Regions from separate parts of the Pseudomonas siliginis genome, predicted to be linked through region 2. Evidence: predicted binding sites of a transcription regulator. Region 2 holds the regulator's gene; each other region holds the start of a gene.

Region 1 (5,916 bases), 1.5 Mb from region 2:
CCAGCGCAACCAGCAGGCCGAGCAACAATGGCGACGGCAGCGTTGCGATGATCTGCTGGCGTTGCTGCTGAGCGAGGCGGGGGATTCGCCGCGTCTGATCGATGAGGCGCAGCAACTAGGGCTCAAGCCGCAATTGACCCGGGTGCCGTATTTGTTTGAGCTGGGTCTTGAGCACGGCCCGGGGCAAACCGTCGAGGCACTGAGTGCGTGGCTGACCTCGCGTTACCCGGACAGTTGGTGCGTGAGTTCGGCGAAGTCTTCGTTGTTGTGGTGTCGCCCGGCGAGCCAGAACGTCGAGCATGATCGCCTGCTGGAAAAACTCGATGGCCTCGGCTGGAAGATTTTGCGCATCGCCGTCGGCGGGCAGGCGGATGGTCTGGCCGGGTTGCGTCGCTGTTACCGACGAGTCGGCGATTTGCTCGCTTATGGTCGTGACGTGCTGCCGAATTCGAGACTGCTGACGCTCAATCGTTATCGCTTGCCGGTCATGCTGTGGCGTCATCGCAACGATGATGCGCTGGACGAACTGCTCAAGCCGCTGCGCCAGGTCATCGCCAAGGACAGCAACGGCCAGTTGCTTGCGACCCTGCGCAGTTGGTGCGAGCACGACGGGCAGAGTCAGGCCTGTGCCGAGGCGTTGGGCATTCATCGCAATAGTCTGCGTTATCGCATGGAGCGGATTGCCGAGTTGAGCGGGGTTGATCCGTTGAAGCTAGATGGGATGCTGGCGTTGTATCTTGGGGTGCAGCTGCTGCCGCAGACTGATCCATTGCCATGAGTTGTCCTTGAGGCCGCCATCGCTGGCAAGCCAGCTCCCACAGGTCAGAAGGCGTTCATAACTTCCATAGTCACCGCAGAACCCTGTGGGAGCTGGCTTGCCAGCGATGAGGTCGGTACGACCAACACATATCTTTTGTGGAAATGAACAATAAACGTCGACGCCACTTGTGCAGCCGACCGGCGTCAACGCTCACGACCGCTGGCAGCATGAATGCCACTGCAACCGGAGAATTCCCATGAAGATCGTCATCGCCCCCGACTCGTTCAAGGACAGCCTGAGTGCCCAAGGCGTTGCCGAAGCCATTGCCCTCGGACTGGCGCAGGTCTGGCCGCAGGCGACGCTGATCAAATGCCCGATGGCCGATGGCGGCGAAGGTACGGTCGAGTCGATTCTCGCAGCCTGCGAAGGTGAGTTACGCCGCACCCGCGTGCGCGGTCCACTGGGCGCGCCGGTCGAAGCCGCATGGGGCTGGCTGCCGCACAACCACACCGCGATCATCGAAATGGCCGAGGCCAGCGGTCTGCAACTGGTCCCGCCGGGACAGCGCGATGCCTGCATCAGCAGCACCTTTGGCACAGGTGAATTGATTCGTGCAGCGCTGGATGCCGGCGCGCAACGGGTGATTCTGGCGATTGGCGGCAGCGCGACCAATGACGCCGGCGCCGGGGCGATGCAGGCGCTGGGGGTGAAGTTGCTGGATGCGCAGAATCAGTCGCTGGTGCCCGGCGGCCTGGCCTTGGCGCAACTGGCGCGACTGGATCTGAGTGGACTTGATCGACGTCTGGCCGATGTGCGTTTCGACATCGCCGCTGATGTCAACAATCCGCTCTGCGGCCCTCACGGCGCCTCGGCCATTTTCGGCCCGCAGAAAGGCGCATCGCCTGCGCAGGTTGAGCAGCTCGATCAGGCGCTGGGGCACTTCGCCGAGCTTTGCGCGCAAGCATTGGGCAGGGACGTGCGCGATGAACCGGGCAGCGGCGCGGCGGGTGGTCTGGGGTTTGCGGCCAAGGCTTTTCTCGGTGCGCAGTTTCAGGCGGGCGTCGAGGTGGTAGCGGAACTGGTCGGGCTCGCTGACGCGGTCAAGGGTGCGGATCTGGTGATTACCGGAGAAGGCCGCTTCGATGCGCAAACCCTTCGCGGCAAAACGCCGTTCGGTGTTGCGCGAGTTGCCAAACAACACGCTGTGCCGGTGATTGTGATCGCCGGGACCTTGGGCGAGGGCTACCAGGAACTCTATCAACACGGCATCGACGCCGCTTTCGCCGTGACCAGCGGACCGATGACACTCGAACAAGCCTGCGCCGAAGCACCGCGCCTGCTGCGTGAACGCGCCACCGATATTGCTCGGGTCTGGCAACTCGCCGCCCAACGCTGATCGGCTTGCCTATGTAGGAGCTGTCGAGTGCAACGAGGCTGCGATCTTTTGACTTTTAAAAGCAGGATCAAAAGATCGCAGCCTCGTTGCACTCGACAGCTCCTACCAAGGGCAGCGGAGCAGTTTTTGATTGTTGCCACGTCCTGAAAAATATTTACCGCAGACCCGAAACCTTCCTCAAGCCTGGCCGATACAACGGTCAGGCGCACACAAAACCACAACTCAGTGCCGCCGGACTGTCGCCCGCTATGGGCCAGTGCTCACGGCATGGACGCTCGCAGTTTCTTTCTTTCGAGAGTCCGACCATGTCCCTGCGTAACCTGAATATCGCGCCCCGTGCTTTCCTCGGTTTTGCCTTTATCGCCTTGTTGGTGATTGTCCTCGGCGTGTTCGCGGTCAGCCGCATGACGGTCATTCGTCAGGCGTCGGTCGACATGGACACCAACCAATTGCCAAGCGTGACCCACCTCAGCGTGGTCACGGAAAACGTCCTGCGCATGCGCATTCTCTCGTTCCGTGTGCTGGTCAATCGCGAACCGGCCAGCCTGCAAGAGGCAGAAACCCGCATCGCGGTGCTCGTCGACAAGGTGCGCAAAGCGCAGGCCAGCTACGCTGCGTTGCCGGCAGGCCCTGAAGAGCGCGCGGTCTTCCAGACGTTTTCGACGACGCTCGATAATTACCTGCAAGCGCAGAATCAGATGATTGAGCTGTCGCGCAAGGGCGATCTGGAAGCGATGCGCGCGTTGATCAACACGCGCATCAAGGAAGGCACCGATCAGATGGGCGAGCAGCTCAACAAGCTGATCGGCATGAATACCGCCGGGGCCAGAGCGGCGGCCATTAAGGCCGGTGAAAACTATGACAGCGCCATCACCGGGATCATCATCGTCGCCGTGATTGCGGCGCTGGCCACCGTGTTGCTCGCCTGGTTGCTGACCCGCAGCATCGTCACGCCGCTCAACCGCGCCGTGCTCGCTGCGCAAACCATTGCTGGCGGTGACCTCAGTAAAGCCATCGAAGTCGACGGCAAGGACGAACCGGCGCGCCTGCTCGAAGCCTTGGCCGCGATGCAGACCAACCTGCGCAAAACCATCGAGCAGATCGCCGGTTCCGCCACGCAACTGGGCGCCGCTGCCGAAGAACTCAGCGCGGTCACCGAAGAAGCGTCGCGCGGGTTGCAGCAGCAGAACAACGAAATCGAACAGGCCGCCACGGCCGTCAACGAGATGACCGCTGCGGTGGAAGAAGTGGCGCGCAATGCCGTTTCGACTTCCGAAGCTTCCAATCAGTCGACCCACGCCGCCCGCGAAGGTCGCGATCAAGTGGTGAAAACCGTCGACGCGATCCAGACCATGACCCACGACGTGCAGAACACCGCGCAGATGATCGAAGGCCTCGCCGCGCAGGGCCGTGACATCGGCAAGGTGCTGGACGTGATTCGTGCCATCGCCGAGCAGACCAACTTGCTGGCGCTCAACGCTGCGATTGAAGCCGCGCGTGCCGGCGAGGCTGGCCGTGGCTTTGCCGTGGTGGCTGATGAAGTGCGAGCCTTGGCCCATCGCACCGCGCAGTCGACCCAGGAAATCGAGAAAATGGTTGCCGGCATCCAGAACGGCACTGGTGAAGCGGTCTCCTCGATGCAGCAAAGCAACCAGCGTACCCAGTCCACTCTAGAAATGGCCCGCGCGGCTGGCGTGGCACTGGAGCAGATCACGCAATCGATTCACCAGATCAACGAACGCAACCTGGTCATCGCCAGCGCGTCGGAAGAGCAGGCGCAAGTCTCGCGCGAGGTCGATCGCAACCTGGTCAATATTCGCGACCTCGCCACGCAATCGGCCGCCGGGGCCAACCAGACCAGCGCCGCGACCCACGAGCTGTCGCGACTGGCAGTGGATTTGAACGCGATGGTGGCGCGTTTCGTGATTTGAGATACGGTGAAGGCTGGAAACCGCGCTAACAGGAGACGTACATGCGCTATTCAGCCTTGACCCAACGAATCGCCGGGGAGGGTGCCGCTGCCTGGCAGATTCACGACCGAGCGCTGGAACTGCGCGCCGAGGGCGTTGATGTTTTGTTGTTGAGCGTCGGCGATCCGGATTTCGATACGCCGTTGCCGATCGTCCATGGCGCGATCGATAGCCTGTTGGCCGGCGATACCCATTACGCCGATGTGCGTGGGCGGTTTGAGCTGCGCAGGCTGATTGCCGAGCGTCATCGCCAGCGCAGTGGTCAACGGGTTGATCCTGATCAGGTGATTGTCCTGCCCGGCGCACAATGCGCGGTGTACTCGGTGGCGCAGTGCCTGCTCGATCCGGGCGATGAAGTGATCGTCGCCGAGCCGATGTACGTCACTTACGAAGGTGTGTTTGGCGCCTGCGGTGCCAAGGTGATTGCGGTGCCGGTACGCCCCGACAACGGTTTCCGTGTCGACCCGGCCGATGTTGCCGCGCGCATTACCCCGCGAACGCGCGCCATGCTGCTCAACAGTCCGAACAACCCCAGCGGCGCGAGTTTGCCCTTGCTGATCTGGCAGGAGCTGGCAGCGCTGTGCATTCGTCATGATCTGTGGTTGATCAGCGATGAGGTGTACAGCGAGCTGTTATATGAAGGCGAGCACATCAGCCCGGCGAGCCTGCCGGGCATGGCCGAGCGCACCGCGACGATCAACAGTCTGTCGAAATCCCATGCGATGACCGGTTGGCGTATCGGCTGGATGATCGGCCCGAATGCCTTGGCCGAGCATCTGGTGAATCTGTCGCTGAGCATGCTCTTCGGTCTGCCGGATTTTGTACAGAAGGCCGCGCAAGTAGCGCTGCAAAGTGATCTGCCGGAAGTCTCTCAGATGCGCGAGGAATACCGCTTGCGGCGCGATCTGGTGTGCGAGCGTTTGCACGGTTGCCCTGGGTTGCAGCCGATTCGCCCGGATGGCGGCATGTTCGTGATGGTCGATGTGCGCCAGACTGGCCTCGGCGCCCAGGCATTTGCCGAGCGCTTGCTGGAAGGTTACGGGGTATCAGTGTTGGCCGGTGAAGCGTTCGGGCCGAGCGCGGCGGGGCATATTCGCATCGGGCTGGTGGTGGATCGGGTCAAACTGGCGGATGCCTGCGCGCGGATTGCGTTGTGTGCGGTGCAGCTGTTGCAGGCGCGCAGTGCCTGAGGGTCTTGCATTGCCTGAACCGGCGCCTTGCTGATCGTTCCCACGCTCCGCGTGGGAATGCCTCTAGGGACGCTCCGCGTTCCAACTTTCGGAAGGGACGCGGAGCGTCCCGGGCTGCATTCCCACGCTGAGCGTGGGAACGATCAGCATCAAGGATTCACCAGATTCGCCGGCCGCTGTCCATTCAACGCCGCCAACAGATTCTCCACCGCACACCGCGCCATTGCCTCACGCGTTTCATGAGTCGCCGAGCCCATGTGCGGCGTCGCCACCACGTTGCTCAACTGCAACAACGGCGAGTCATGATTCAACGGCTCGCGCTCGAACACATCCAGCCCCGCCGCGCGAATCCGCTTGCTGCGCAACGCCTCGATCATCGCCGCCTCATCAACCACCTTTCCCCGCGAGATATTGATGAAAATGCTTTCCGGCCGCATGAGCGCAAATTGCTCGGCGCCGATCAAACGTTCGGTCTGCGCCGTCAGCGGCAAGGTCAGGCAAATGAAATCGGCCTGCTGGAGCAACTCTTCGAGGCTGCGATATTGTGCGTCGAAACGCTCCTCGACCGCCGGTTTGCGCGACTGGCTGTGGTAGATCACC
Region 2 (5,916 bases):
ATCTGGTCCTGGCAACCACCAGCCAGAAACAGGTTCTAACTGCCGCTTATCACAGTTACAAGCGTTGCGGGCTGGCCGGCTGCATCCTGACTAAACTGGATGAAACGGCCAGTCTCGGCGAAGTGTTGAGCCTGGCGATCAGTCATGAATTGCCGGTCGCGTATCTGACCGATGGCCCACGGATTCCGGATGATCTGCATCTGCCGCGTCGTCATCAATTGGTCAGCCGCGCCGTCAGCGTGCAAATGCAGGAAGAACCCAGCGAAGAAGCCATGGCTGACATGTTCGCTGATATCTATCACAGCCCGACCAAGCAGGTTGGCTGAGGTAATCATGAACAGTTTTTGTACCTACATCGATGGTCTGCCACGCATTGTTCCGATCAGGAACGCGCAGCCAGTAATGTGGCCTCCGTCTATGCAAGACAAGGTAAAGAAATAACATGGGCAGCATGCATCCCGTACAGGTGATCGCGGTGACCGGCGGCAAAGGTGGCGTCGGCAAGACTAACGTGTCAGTGAACTTGTCGCTGGCGCTGGCAGAGCTTGGCCGTCGGGTCATGCTGCTGGACGCCGACCTGGGCCTGGCGAACGTCGACGTTCTGCTGGGGCTGACACCCAAGCGCACACTGGCCGACGTCATCGAAGGCCGTTGCGAATTGCGCGACGTGCTGTTGCAAGGCCCGGGCGGGATTCGCATCGTGCCGGCGGCCTCCGGCACGCAGAGCATGGTGCACTTGAGCCCGGCGCAACACGCCGGCCTGATCCAGGCGTTCAGCGACATCGGCGACAATCTCGACGTGCTGGTGATCGATACCGCTGCGGGTATTGGTGACTCGGTAGTCAGTTTCGTACGCGCCGCCCAGGAAGTGTTGCTGGTGGTCTGCGACGAGCCGACTTCGATCACCGACGCTTACGCGCTGATCAAGTTGCTCAACCGCGATTACGGCATGAACCGCTTCCGCGTGCTGGCCAACATGGCGCAGAGCCCGCAGGAAGGGCGCAACCTGTTCGCCAAGTTGACCAAGGTCACGGATCGCTTCCTCGACGTCGCCCTACAATACGTCGGCGCCGTGCCATACGACGAAAGCGTGCGCAAGGCAGTGCAGAAGCAGCGCGCCGTCTACGAAGCCTTTCCCCGTTCCAAGTGCGCACTGGCCTTCAAGGCCATCGCCCAGAAGGTCGATACCTGGCCGCTGCCCGCCAACCCGCGCGGGCATCTGGAATTTTTCGTCGAGCGTCTCGTGCAGCAAACCGCAGGGCCTGTGATATGACCGCCAGTGGCATGAATCTTTACAAAAAGTCGGCGCGTGACGCGCAATACGAATTGATCGAGCGCTACGCGCCGCTGGTCAAGCGCATTGCCTATCACTTGCTGGCGCGCCTGCCGGCCAGCGTGCAGGTCGAAGACCTGATCCAGGCCGGGATGATCGGTTTGCTGGAAGTCTCGACCAAATACGACGCCAGCAAAGGCGCCAGTTTCGAAACGTACGCGGGCATTCGAATCCGCGGCGCGATGCTCGATGAAGTGCGCAAAGGGGATTGGGCGCCACGCTCGGTTCACCGTAATACCAGGATGGTCAGCGACGCGATTCGCTCGATTGAAGCTAAAACCGGCCGTGACGCTAAAGATCACGAGGTTGCGGCCGAACTCCAATTGAGTCTCGACGATTACTACGGGATTCTGAATGACACCTTGGGCAGTCGCCTGTTCAGTTTCGACGACCTGTTGCAGGACGGCGAACACGAAGGGCTGCACGAGGATGGCGCCAGTGCTCATATGGAGCCGTCACGCGATCTGGAAGATGAACGCTTTCAGGCGGCGCTGGCGGACGCGATTGCCAATTTGCCGGAGCGTGAGCGACTGGTGTTGGCGCTGTACTACGACGAAGAGCTGAACCTCAAGGAGATCGGTGAAGTCCTTGGCGTCAGTGAATCGCGGGTCAGCCAGTTACACAGCCAGTGCGCGGCCCGTCTGCGGGGGCGTTTGGGGGAGTGGCGAGCGCGCTGAAGGCAGTGTGGGGACACTGCGAAACGAGGCTGGTGCGGTGATGAACGGCGCCGGTCTCGATCCGTTGTGCTCCAGACAAACTTTAAGTGCTGCGCCGATTGATTGAAGTGGCGCGTCCAGGTGCTGGGCGCGTTTAAGACTGCTTGGAGGTCGAATTGAACAAAGACATGAAAATCCTCATCGTTGATGACTTCTCAACGATGCGGCGGATCATCAAGAACCTGCTGCGCGATCTTGGGTTCACCAACACCGTCGAGGCCGACGATGGCACCACTGCCATTCCGGTGCTCAACAGCGGCAGCATCGACTTTCTGGTAACGGACTGGAACATGCCGGGCATGACCGGTATCGACCTGCTGCGTCACGTGCGCGCCGATGAAAAACTCAAGCACCTCCCGGTGTTGATGGTGACTGCTGAAGCCAAGCGCGAGCAGATCATCGAGGCCGCTCAGGCCGGTGTGAACGGTTACGTAGTCAAACCTTTCACGGCTCAAGCGTTGAAAGACAAAATCGAGAAGATTTTCGAACGCATCGGCTGATGAATGCGCGGGGGAGCTATGGAGCATAACGAATCATCACAGGGCGATTTCGAATCGACCCTGAAAAAACACGCGGTCGAACTGGTCGAGAGCCTTGAAAAAGGCAAGTTCGGCGACGCGGTGCAACTGATCCATGAGCTCAATCAGACCCGTGACCGCGGCCTGTATCAGGAAGTGGGCAAGCTCACACGTGAACTGCACAGTGCGATCGTCAATTTCCAGATCGATCCGCACATGCCGCAGGCCGAGGAAGTGTCGCAAATCACCGACGCCACCGAACGCCTGGGCTATGTGGTCAAGCTGACGGAAGCCGCGGCCAACCGCACCATGGATCTGGTGGAAAGCGCCACGCCGGTGGTCAACAGTCTCGCTGATGAAGCGCAGACGTTGAGCGCCGATTGGGGCCGCTTCATGCGTCGCGAGGTCGGGGCTGAAGAGTTCCGTGAACTGGCGCGCCGGGTCGACGGTTTTCTGTCACGCAGCAGCACGGACAACCGTGCGGTGTCGAGCAACCTCAACGACATCCTGCTGGCTCAGGATTACCAGGACCTCACAGGTCAAGTGATCAAGCGTGTGACCCAACTGGTCACCGAAGTCGAAAGCAATCTGCTCAAACTCGTGCTCATGGCCAGTCAGGTCGACCGCTTTGCGGGCATCGAACATGACCGCGCCGCAATGCTTGCTGAAAAAGATCCACAAAAACATCTCTCGCAGGGTGAAGGTCCGCAGATTCATGCCGATAAACGAGAAGACGTTGTGTCCGGTCAGGACGATGTGGACGATTTGTTATCCAGCCTTGGATTCTAGAGTTTCGGAATTCGGGTTTTTTGGGTTTTTAGACCTGTAGGAGCACCCCATTAATGAGCTTCGGCGCCGATGAAGAGATCCTTCAGGATTTCCTGGTTGAGGCCGGCGAGATTCTTGAGCAACTGTCCGAACAATTGGTCGAGCTGGAAAGCCGTCCGGATGATGCAGATCTGCTCAATGCAATTTTTCGCGGTTTCCACACTGTAAAAGGGGGCGCCGGCTTCCTTCAGCTCAATGAGCTGGTGGAGTGCTGTCACATCGCCGAAAACGTGTTCGACATCCTGCGCAAGGGTGAGCGTCGCGTTGATGCAGAACTGATGGACGTGGTGCTCGAAGCACTGGACGCGGTGAACAGCATGTTCAGCGAAGTCCGTGAGCGTGCACCGATCACCGCTGCCACGCCGGAACTGTTGGCCGCGCTGGCGCGTCTGGCCGAACCGCAATCGGCGGATGAAGCCCCGGCTTCGCCGGTTGCCGAGATGATCGAAGAACTGGTCGTTGAAAGCGACTCCTCGGACGACATCACCGATAACGAATTCGAACAACTGCTGGACTCGCTGAATGCCGTCAAGGCCCAGGCCGAGGCTCCGGCCGCTGCTGTGGCGCCCGCGCCGGTTGCCGACACGGCGGCCAGCGATGAAATCACCGACGCCGAATTTGAATCGCTGCTCGATCAACTGCATGGCAAAGGCCAGTTTGCTGTCGATGCGGTCGCTCCGGCGGCACCAGCAGCGCCGGCTGCTCCGGCCGCGCCTGCTGCGGGCGACAGCTCGGACATCACCGACGACGAATTCGAAGCCTTGCTCGATCAGTTGCACGGCAAGGGCAACTTCGCCGTTGACGCGCTGGAATCGGCCATCGCTTCGGCCCCGTCAGCACCTGCTGCACCGGCAGCCGCTGCGGCCGGCAGTGACCTGATCAGCGATCACGAATTCGAATCGCTGCTCGACGAACTGCACGGCAAAGGCAAGTTTGACGCCAGCGCTGCGACTGCCGGCTCCGTGTCGAGCGTCGCCACGCCAGCGGCGAAAGCTCCGGCTGCCGCTGCTGCGCCGAAGCCTGCCGCCAAGCCTGAACCGAAAGCCGAGGCGCCGAAACCGGCCGCCGCTGCTGCACCGGCTCCGGCCCGCGCGCCAGCTGCTGCCCCGGCAGAAAAGCCGGCCAGCGAAGCGGAAACCACCGTGCGCGTCGACACCGCGCGGCTCGACGAGATCATGAACATGGTCGGTGAGCTGGTGCTGGTGCGTAACCGTCTGGTGCGTCTGGGCCTCAACAGCGGCGACGAAGCCATGTCCAAGGCCGTGTCGAACCTCGACGTGGTCACCGCTGACCTGCAGACCGCCGTGATGAAAACGCGGATGCAGCCGATCAAGAAGGTCTTCGGGCGCTTCCCGCGTCTGGTTCGCGACCTCGCACGTCAGCTCAAGAAAGAGATCAACCTGGAACTGGTGGGCGAAGAAACCGACCTCGACAAAAACCTTGTCGAGGCTCTGGCCGACCCGCTGGTCCACTTGGTGCGCAACGCTGTCGACCACGGCATCGAGTCGCCGGAAGAACGCGAAGCATCGGGCAAGGCCCGTGGCGGTCGCGTGGTGCTGGCGGCCGAGCAGGAAGGCGACCATATCCTGCTGTCGATCTCCGACGACGGCAAAGGCATGGACCCGAACGTCCTGCGTTCGATCGCGGTAAAACGCGGTGTGATGGACAAGGACGCCGCCGATCGCCTGAGCGATACCGAGTGCTACAACCTGATTTTCGCTCCGGGTTTCTCGACCAAGACCGAGATCTCCGACGTGTCCGGCCGTGGTGTCGGCATGGACGTGGTGAAGACCAAGATTTCCCAGCTCAACGGTTCGATCAACATCTACTCGACCAAGGGCCAAGGCTCGAAGATCGTCATCAAGGTGCCGCTGACCCTGGCGATCATGCCGACGCTGATGGTCATGCTGGGCAATCAGGCGTTTGCGTTCCCGCTGGTCAACGTCAACGAAATCTTCCACCTCGACCTGTCGACCACCAACGTCGTCGACGGTCAGGAAGTGGTGATCGTGCGCGACAAGGCGCTGCCATTGTTCTACCTCAAGCGCTGGCTGGTCAGCTCCGCCGCTCACGAAGAGCAGCGCGAAGGCCATGTGGTGATTCTTTCGGTGGGCACTCAGCGGATCGGCTTCGTCGTCGATCAACTGGTCGGCCAGGAAGAAGTGGTCATCAAGCCATTGGGCAAAATGCTCCAGGGAACTCCGGGCATGTCCGGCGCCACCATCACCGGTGACGGCCGCATTGCGCTGATTCTCGATGTTCCAAGCATGCTCAAGCGTTACGCCACAAAGCGTATTTGAATCCGGGGCGGCGGCGCGATGACGCGCCGCTGCACCTAATGGAGTGTTTATGGCAGTCAAAGTCCTGGTGGTGGACGATTCGGGTTTTTTCCGCCGCCGCGTCTCGGAAATTCTTTCGGCGGATCCGAGCATCCAGGTGGTCGGCACGGCCACCAACGGTAAAGAGGCGATCGATCAGGCCATGGCCCTCAAGCCTGACGTGATCACCATGGACTACGAGA
Region 3 (5,916 bases), 2.7 Mb from region 2:
CTCGATATCGGCGTGCTGCTGTTTTTCCTGCCGTACACCTATGTCTATCACTGGGGTTATGACGTCCTGCGCGAGCGCTTCATGGCCCGCCGCACATGTGAAAGCTGAGGTAAACCTGTGGTGAGGGGATAAATTCCCTCACCACAAAGGTGAGTCATCGCACACAAAGTCAGAGGAACATGCCGCCGGATGCCTCGACCCGCTGACCATTGATCCACTGTCCACCCTCTGACAGCAGCAGCGCCAGTGCACCGCCAATATCATCTGGTTGGCCGACGCGACCCAGCGCAGTGTTGCTGGCAACCATCGCGTTGACCGCGCTGTTATCGCGCACCGTGCCACCGCCAAAATCGGTTTCAATCGCGCCCGGCGCCAGAACGTTCACGCCAATCTGCCGCGCACCCAGCTCTCTCGCCTGATAACGCGTCAGCACTTCCATCGCGCCTTTCATCGCCGCATAGGCGCCATAACCCGGCAGGCTGAAGCGGGTCAGGCCGCTGGAAATATTGACGATGCGCCCACCATCATTGATCAGCGGCAGCAGTTGCTGAGTCAGGAAGAACGGTCCTTTCAACTGCACGTTCATCAGCAGATCGAACTGCTCAGGGGTGGTCTCGCTGAACAGCGCATGCACGCCGACCCCGGCGTTGTTGATAAGGAAGTCAAAGCGCTGGCGCTGAAAAGTCTGTTCCAGTGCTTGTTCAATCTGCTCGGCAAACGCGGCGAAGTTTTCGCTGCGGCCGACGTCCAGTTGCAGCATCGCCGCGTTCGCGCCGCGTGCCTGTAATTCGCTGACCAGAGTTTGCGCCTCGTCGGCGCGGCTGTTGAAGGTGCCGATGATGTCGATGCCTTGCGCGGCGAGGTGCAGTGCGGCGCTGCGGCCGAGGCCACGACTGGCGCCGGTGATCAGTGCGATTTTGCGATTCATGCGGACTTCCTCGATTGCGTTGAGTGGGGATGGAAGAAGTTTATTTATCCGCCCTGAGGTGATAAACACGGCAAAAGCGGAATCACTGATCGGCGGCCGAACAATCACCGGGGCTTGTCATGAACAAACTGGAACTGCTGCGTACCTTCGTTCGGGTCAGCGAACTGTCGAGTTTCACTCTCGCCGGTGAAAGCCTCGGCCTGCCGCGCTCCACGGTCTCCGAACAGGTGCAGGCGCTCGAAGCCTTGCTCGGCACGCGACTGTTGCAGCGCACCACGCGCAAGGTGCAGGCCACTCAGGACGGCATGGTGTTGTATGAGCGCAGCAAGGATCTGCTCTCGCACATGGATGAAATCGAGGGGCTGTTTCGTCAGGACGAGGCGTCGCTGACCGGGCGTATTCGTGTCGACATGCCGAACATTCTCGCGCGAAGGCTGATCCTGCCGCGCCTGCCGGAATTCATGGATCGCCACCCGAATCTGCAGATGGAAATCAGCAGCACCGATCGCCGTGTCGATCTGCTGAGCGAGGGTTTTGACTGCGTGTTACGCATCGGCGCGCAGCCGGATCAGTCGGTGGTCGCCCGGCATCTCGGCGACTTCCCGATGGTCAACTGCGCCAGCCCGGCTTACCTGCAACGTTACGGCGTGCCGCAGACCATCGAGGATCTGGCGCGGCATCGACTGGTGCATTACGTCGGCGTACTGGGCTCGCGTTCGGAAGGGTTTGTCTATGAGGAGGGTGGCGAAGTGCGGCGCGTGGCGATGGCCGGCAGTGTCACGGTCAACAGCACCGATGCCTATGAAGCGGCGTGCCTGGGCGGCTTCGGGCTGACCCAGGTGCCACGTACCGGCATGCAGCCGCATCTGGAAAATGGCGAACTGGTGACCGTACTGCCGCAACACACCGCACCGCCGATGGCGATTTCCTTGCTGTACGCACGGCAACGGCATTTGCCGCTGCGGGTGCGGGTGTTTATGGATTGGCTCGGCGATGTCGTTCGTTCAACGCTCTGACTTCTCACCTTGGCCAGAACTGTGGGAGCGAGCCTGCTCGCGAAAGCGCCATGTCATTCAACATTGATTTATCTGACACACCGACTTCGCGGGCAGGCTCGCTCCCACAGGGAGGGCTGTGTTGCGTGTGGGATATGCGCTCAGTAATCGCCACGCTTGCGAAACGCCCAGCGCCCGGCAATCACGGTGAACGTCGCCACCAGCGCAACCAGTACCCAAAATCCGTGCGGATCCTGGGACAGCGGCACACCGCCGACATTCATCCCGAAAAAACCGGCGATGATGTTGATCGGCAAGGCCAGCACTGTCACCACCGTCAGGGTGAACAGCGTGCGGTTGCTCTGTTCGTTGAGGTTGGCGGCGATCTCTTCCTGCAGCAATTTGATGCGCTCGCCGAGGGCGGTGAGGTCGTTGATGATCAGCGCAAACTCCTCGGTGGATTTGCGCAGTTCCTTGACGTCCTCCTTCTGCAACCACGGCGGCGGACGATTGAGCAGGCGCAGCAGCGAACCCGGCTCCAGCGCCAACAGCCGTTGCAGACGCACCAGCACGCGACGGTTGGCACCAAGTTCGGCGCGGTTGGTCGACAGGCGCGAGGAGAGCAGTTCGTCTTCGACCTGATCAACACTCAGGCTGGTCTTGCGCACGATTTGCGTCAGCACCTCACCTTGATCGCGCAGCAGATGCACGAGCAATTCCGAGGGCGAGCGAAAGCACTCGCCGGCCTTCACTGACGAGCGCAATTTGTCTACCGAATGCAGCGGTTGCAGGCGCGCGCTGACGATCAGTTTGCTGCGCACGCAGACCCACAGCGTCGACACGTCGGAGGAGACCATGCTGCTGAGGTTGAACACCACATCGTTGACCACCGCCAGCAGCGCCGAATCGACATGCTCGATGCGTGTCGAACGCGAACCTTCGTGCAACGCCTCGAAAAATTCCTCGGGCAATTGCAGATGACTTTTCATCCAGCGCTCGCACGCGGCGTGGGCCAGGTTCAGGTGCAGCCAGAGGAATTCGCCACTGTCGCTGTCGTCCTGCAAACAGCGCAACGCCGTCGCCGAATCGATCTCGCGACCGCGCTCCCCGGGCAGAAAACGAAAGCCGTAGAGCAAGCCAAACAGGTCCGGGTCGCGATGGCTGATATCGAGGCTGTGGTTCATGGCGGCTCGCTGCGAGGAGGGTGTCTGGGGCAGGATTTTCAGGTTCACCGGAGCGGCATCATCGCAAGCTCACATGACCGTTTTGTGACAGCAAAGTGACTGCAAATCAAAGCGTTACCGGCTGTCGGAAGTTTCTCAAGGAAGGCTCTGGCATGCCGATCACGGGTGAGTTAGGTTGCGCGCCATTGGCCTTGGTCATGGTACGTCGACAGGGAAGTCCGGCCATTTTTCACGTCCGTTCGGGCGTGCCTCATCCCTGCTTCGAGTACCTTGCAATGCTGCAAAAATCCCTGAGAGCGCAAATTCTCGCCCTGTTGAGCGGCAGTCTGCTGGCGATGCTGTTGATCGCTCTGGCCTGCTTTCATTTCCTCTCCAACGGCGTGCAAAGCTACAGCCAGTTGATCGCCGGCCCGCTGCACACTTCGCAACTGATCGATGAAGCCAACCTGCAATTCAAGGTGCAGGTGCAAGAGTGGAAAAACGTTCTGCTGCGCGGCAAGCAACCAGCGGATCTGGCGAAATACTGGAGCCAGTTCGAAGAGCGTCAGCGCGACGTGCAGAACATTCTCGGCGAACTGGCCGGCCAGAAAGGCATCGAGGCCAATCTCAAATCCCGCATCGAACGCTTGCGCGACGAGCATCGCCAGTTGGGTACTGCCTACCAGAAAGGCCGCGATGCCTACGTGGCTGCCGGTGGTGATCCGAGCGCCGGCGACGCAGCTGTCAAAGGCGTCGACCGCGCCACCAGCGAGCAGATGAGTGCATTGGTTGCCGAACTGCGCGAGCAGGGCACCGCGCAGTCGGCATTGATCAGTGCCAGCGCTGACCGTACCGTGTGGCTGGGCCTGTTGGTGATGCTCGCATCAGGCTTGCTGATCGGTCTGCTGAGCCTGTGGCTGGTCAGCCGCAACCTGATCGAACCGATCCGCAACCTCATCGATTACGTCACCCGCTTGAGCCGTGGCCAGTTGGCTGAACGTGTTGTCAGCGAGCGTCGCGATGAACTGGGCAACCTCGCTGCCGCAGCGAACACTCTGCGCGATTTTCTGGCGGACACCTTCACTCGCTTGCAACGCAGCGCCGGTGATCTGGACAGCGCCAGCGGCGAGTTGAACGCCATTGCCACGACCATGGCCGGCGGCACCAGCGAGCAATTCAACCGCACTGATCAAGTGGCCACGGCGATGAACGAAATGTCCGCCACGGCCCAGGAAGTCGCCCGTCACGCCGCCGATGCCGCACGTGCTGCCGACGATGCCGATCAGTCGGCGCAGCAGGGTGAAAAGGTCATGCAAACCACCATTCACTCGATCACGCAGATGCGCGGCGAAATCGCCAACACCGCCACGGTGATCCGTCGACTGGAAGCCGACAGCGGTCGTATCGGCAAGGTGCTGGAAGTGATTCGTGGCATTGCCGAACAGACCAACCTGCTGGCGCTCAACGCGGCCATCGAAGCGGCGCGGGCGGGTGAGGCCGGGCGCGGTTTTGCCGTCGTCGCCGATGAGGTGCGCAACCTCGCTCAGCGCACGGCGGAGTCGATCATCGAGATCAACCAGATCATTCAGAACGTGCAGACCGGCGCCGTCGATGCCGCGCAGGCTATCGAGAGCGGCCAGGCGCGCAGTGATGAAAGTGTCGAGCAAGTCACCCAGGCCGGCGCGATGCTGGAGCGCATCACCTTGGCGGTGGAGGCGATTCGCGACATGAACCGGCAGATCGCCACAGCGGCAGAAGAGCAGACGTCGGTGGCCGAGGATATCTCGCGCAACCTGACTGAAATCACCGCGATTGCCAGCACCAACCTGGACAACGTGCAGCGCACCGAAAGTGCCAGTCAGAATTTGCATGGGTTGTCGGGGCAGTTGAATGAGGTGACGGCGCGGTTGAGTGCTTGATTTTGGGTGGTGGTTTGTCAGCCCCTCACCCTAACCCTCTCCCAGAGGGAGAGGGGACTGACCGTGTTGATTGTTCGAGATTCGCCGACCTGAAATGCCGAGGCGTACTCAGGCTGGTAGTCGTTTGTGATGGCTTTTTAATTTTGAGGCGAACTCAGGCTCCGAAATTTCCCCGATCTGCTCCCTTTCCCCCTCGCCCCCTTGGGGGAGAGGGCTGGGGTGAGGGGGATCGAGTTCACAGAACACACAAAGTTTGCGCCTCAATCCGCAACCACAAAAAAGCCGCACGATCGTTAAATCGTGCGGCTCTTTAACAGCGGTCTATCAAGTGTCTTGCTTGTCGCTCAGCACTTTACCGGTGGTGGCATCAAAGTCCACGTCGAACTCTTTGCCGTCAGCAGTTTTAAGTTCAACTTCATACTCATAACCATTGAAGTGGTTATCCAGGTCGGTGTCGGTAATCGTTGCGCCCGGGTGCAGTTTCAGTGCTTCGGCGTTCATCGATTCCAGCGACTTGATCTTGCCGTCCTTGACCAGTTGCGGGATCTGGTCAATGCGAACATCAGCCTGAGCCAGGCCAGCGGTGAGGGTCAGGGCAGCGGCGGTAAACAGGGCAGTCAAAGTTTTCATCGGTTCATTCCTTGGCAGTGCGTTGAAGTGGTTGATCTGTGTAAGTGGGTTCAGATTAACCAGCGCAACTTAATTCACCCTTAAATCTCTGCTCCGCGATAAAACTGCTCTTTGCGGGAGCGAGCCTGATCGTGAAGCAGGCGACTCGATTACAAATCAGAAACCGTTCTTCTTCAAAACATCGTCAATGCTGCCAGCCGCCGGACGCTTATAAAACTTCAACAGTTCACTGGCGCGGTTGGTAAAGATGCCGTCGACACCCGCGGCCATGACTTTCTCGT

What was found. The regulator FliA, encoded in region 2, starts transcription of late flagellar genes. The targets are predictions, from matches to a motif close to CTAAAGTTTNNNNNNNNNNNGCCGNTAA.
Region 1: the regulator FliA is predicted to act here: its motif matches at 2,323-2,350, upstream of NF676_RS14865 (methyl-accepting chemotaxis protein).
Region 3: the regulator FliA is predicted to act here: its motif matches at 3,242-3,269, upstream of NF676_RS20515 (methyl-accepting chemotaxis protein).

What each region holds. Positions count from the first base shown of each region.
Region 1 covers NZ_CP099598.1:3,235,856-3,241,771, reverse strand. The annotation lists gene NF676_RS14875 (sugar diacid recognition domain-containing protein) at 1-778, shown strand, start outside; gene NF676_RS14870 (glycerate kinase) at 1,017-2,156, shown strand; gene NF676_RS14865 (methyl-accepting chemotaxis protein) at 2,462-4,087, shown strand; gene NF676_RS14860 (pyridoxal phosphate-dependent aminotransferase) at 4,129-5,316, shown strand; gene NF676_RS14855 (2-hydroxyacid dehydrogenase) at 5,466-5,916, opposite strand, start outside.
Region 2 covers NZ_CP099598.1:1,723,451-1,729,366, forward strand. The annotation lists gene flhF (flagellar biosynthesis GTPase FlhF) at 1-326, shown strand, start outside; gene fleN (flagellar synthesis regulator FleN) at 443-1,273, shown strand; gene fliA (RNA polymerase sigma factor FliA) at 1,270-2,010, shown strand; gene NF676_RS08170 (chemotaxis response regulator CheY) at 2,178-2,549, shown strand; gene NF676_RS08175 (protein phosphatase CheZ) at 2,568-3,356, shown strand; gene NF676_RS08180 (chemotaxis protein CheA) at 3,410-5,695, shown strand; gene NF676_RS08185 (protein-glutamate methylesterase/protein-glutamine glutaminase) at 5,745-5,916, shown strand, end outside.
Region 3 covers NZ_CP099598.1:4,459,667-4,465,582, reverse strand. The annotation lists gene NF676_RS20535 (multidrug/biocide efflux PACE transporter) at 1-108, shown strand, start outside; gene NF676_RS20530 (SDR family NAD(P)-dependent oxidoreductase) at 170-928, opposite strand; gene NF676_RS20525 (LysR family transcriptional regulator) at 1,048-1,944, shown strand; gene NF676_RS20520 (transporter) at 2,085-3,107, opposite strand; gene NF676_RS20515 (methyl-accepting chemotaxis protein) at 3,383-5,005, shown strand; gene NF676_RS20510 (PepSY domain-containing protein) at 5,330-5,635, opposite strand; gene NF676_RS20505 (glycerophosphodiester phosphodiesterase) at 5,792-5,916, opposite strand, start outside.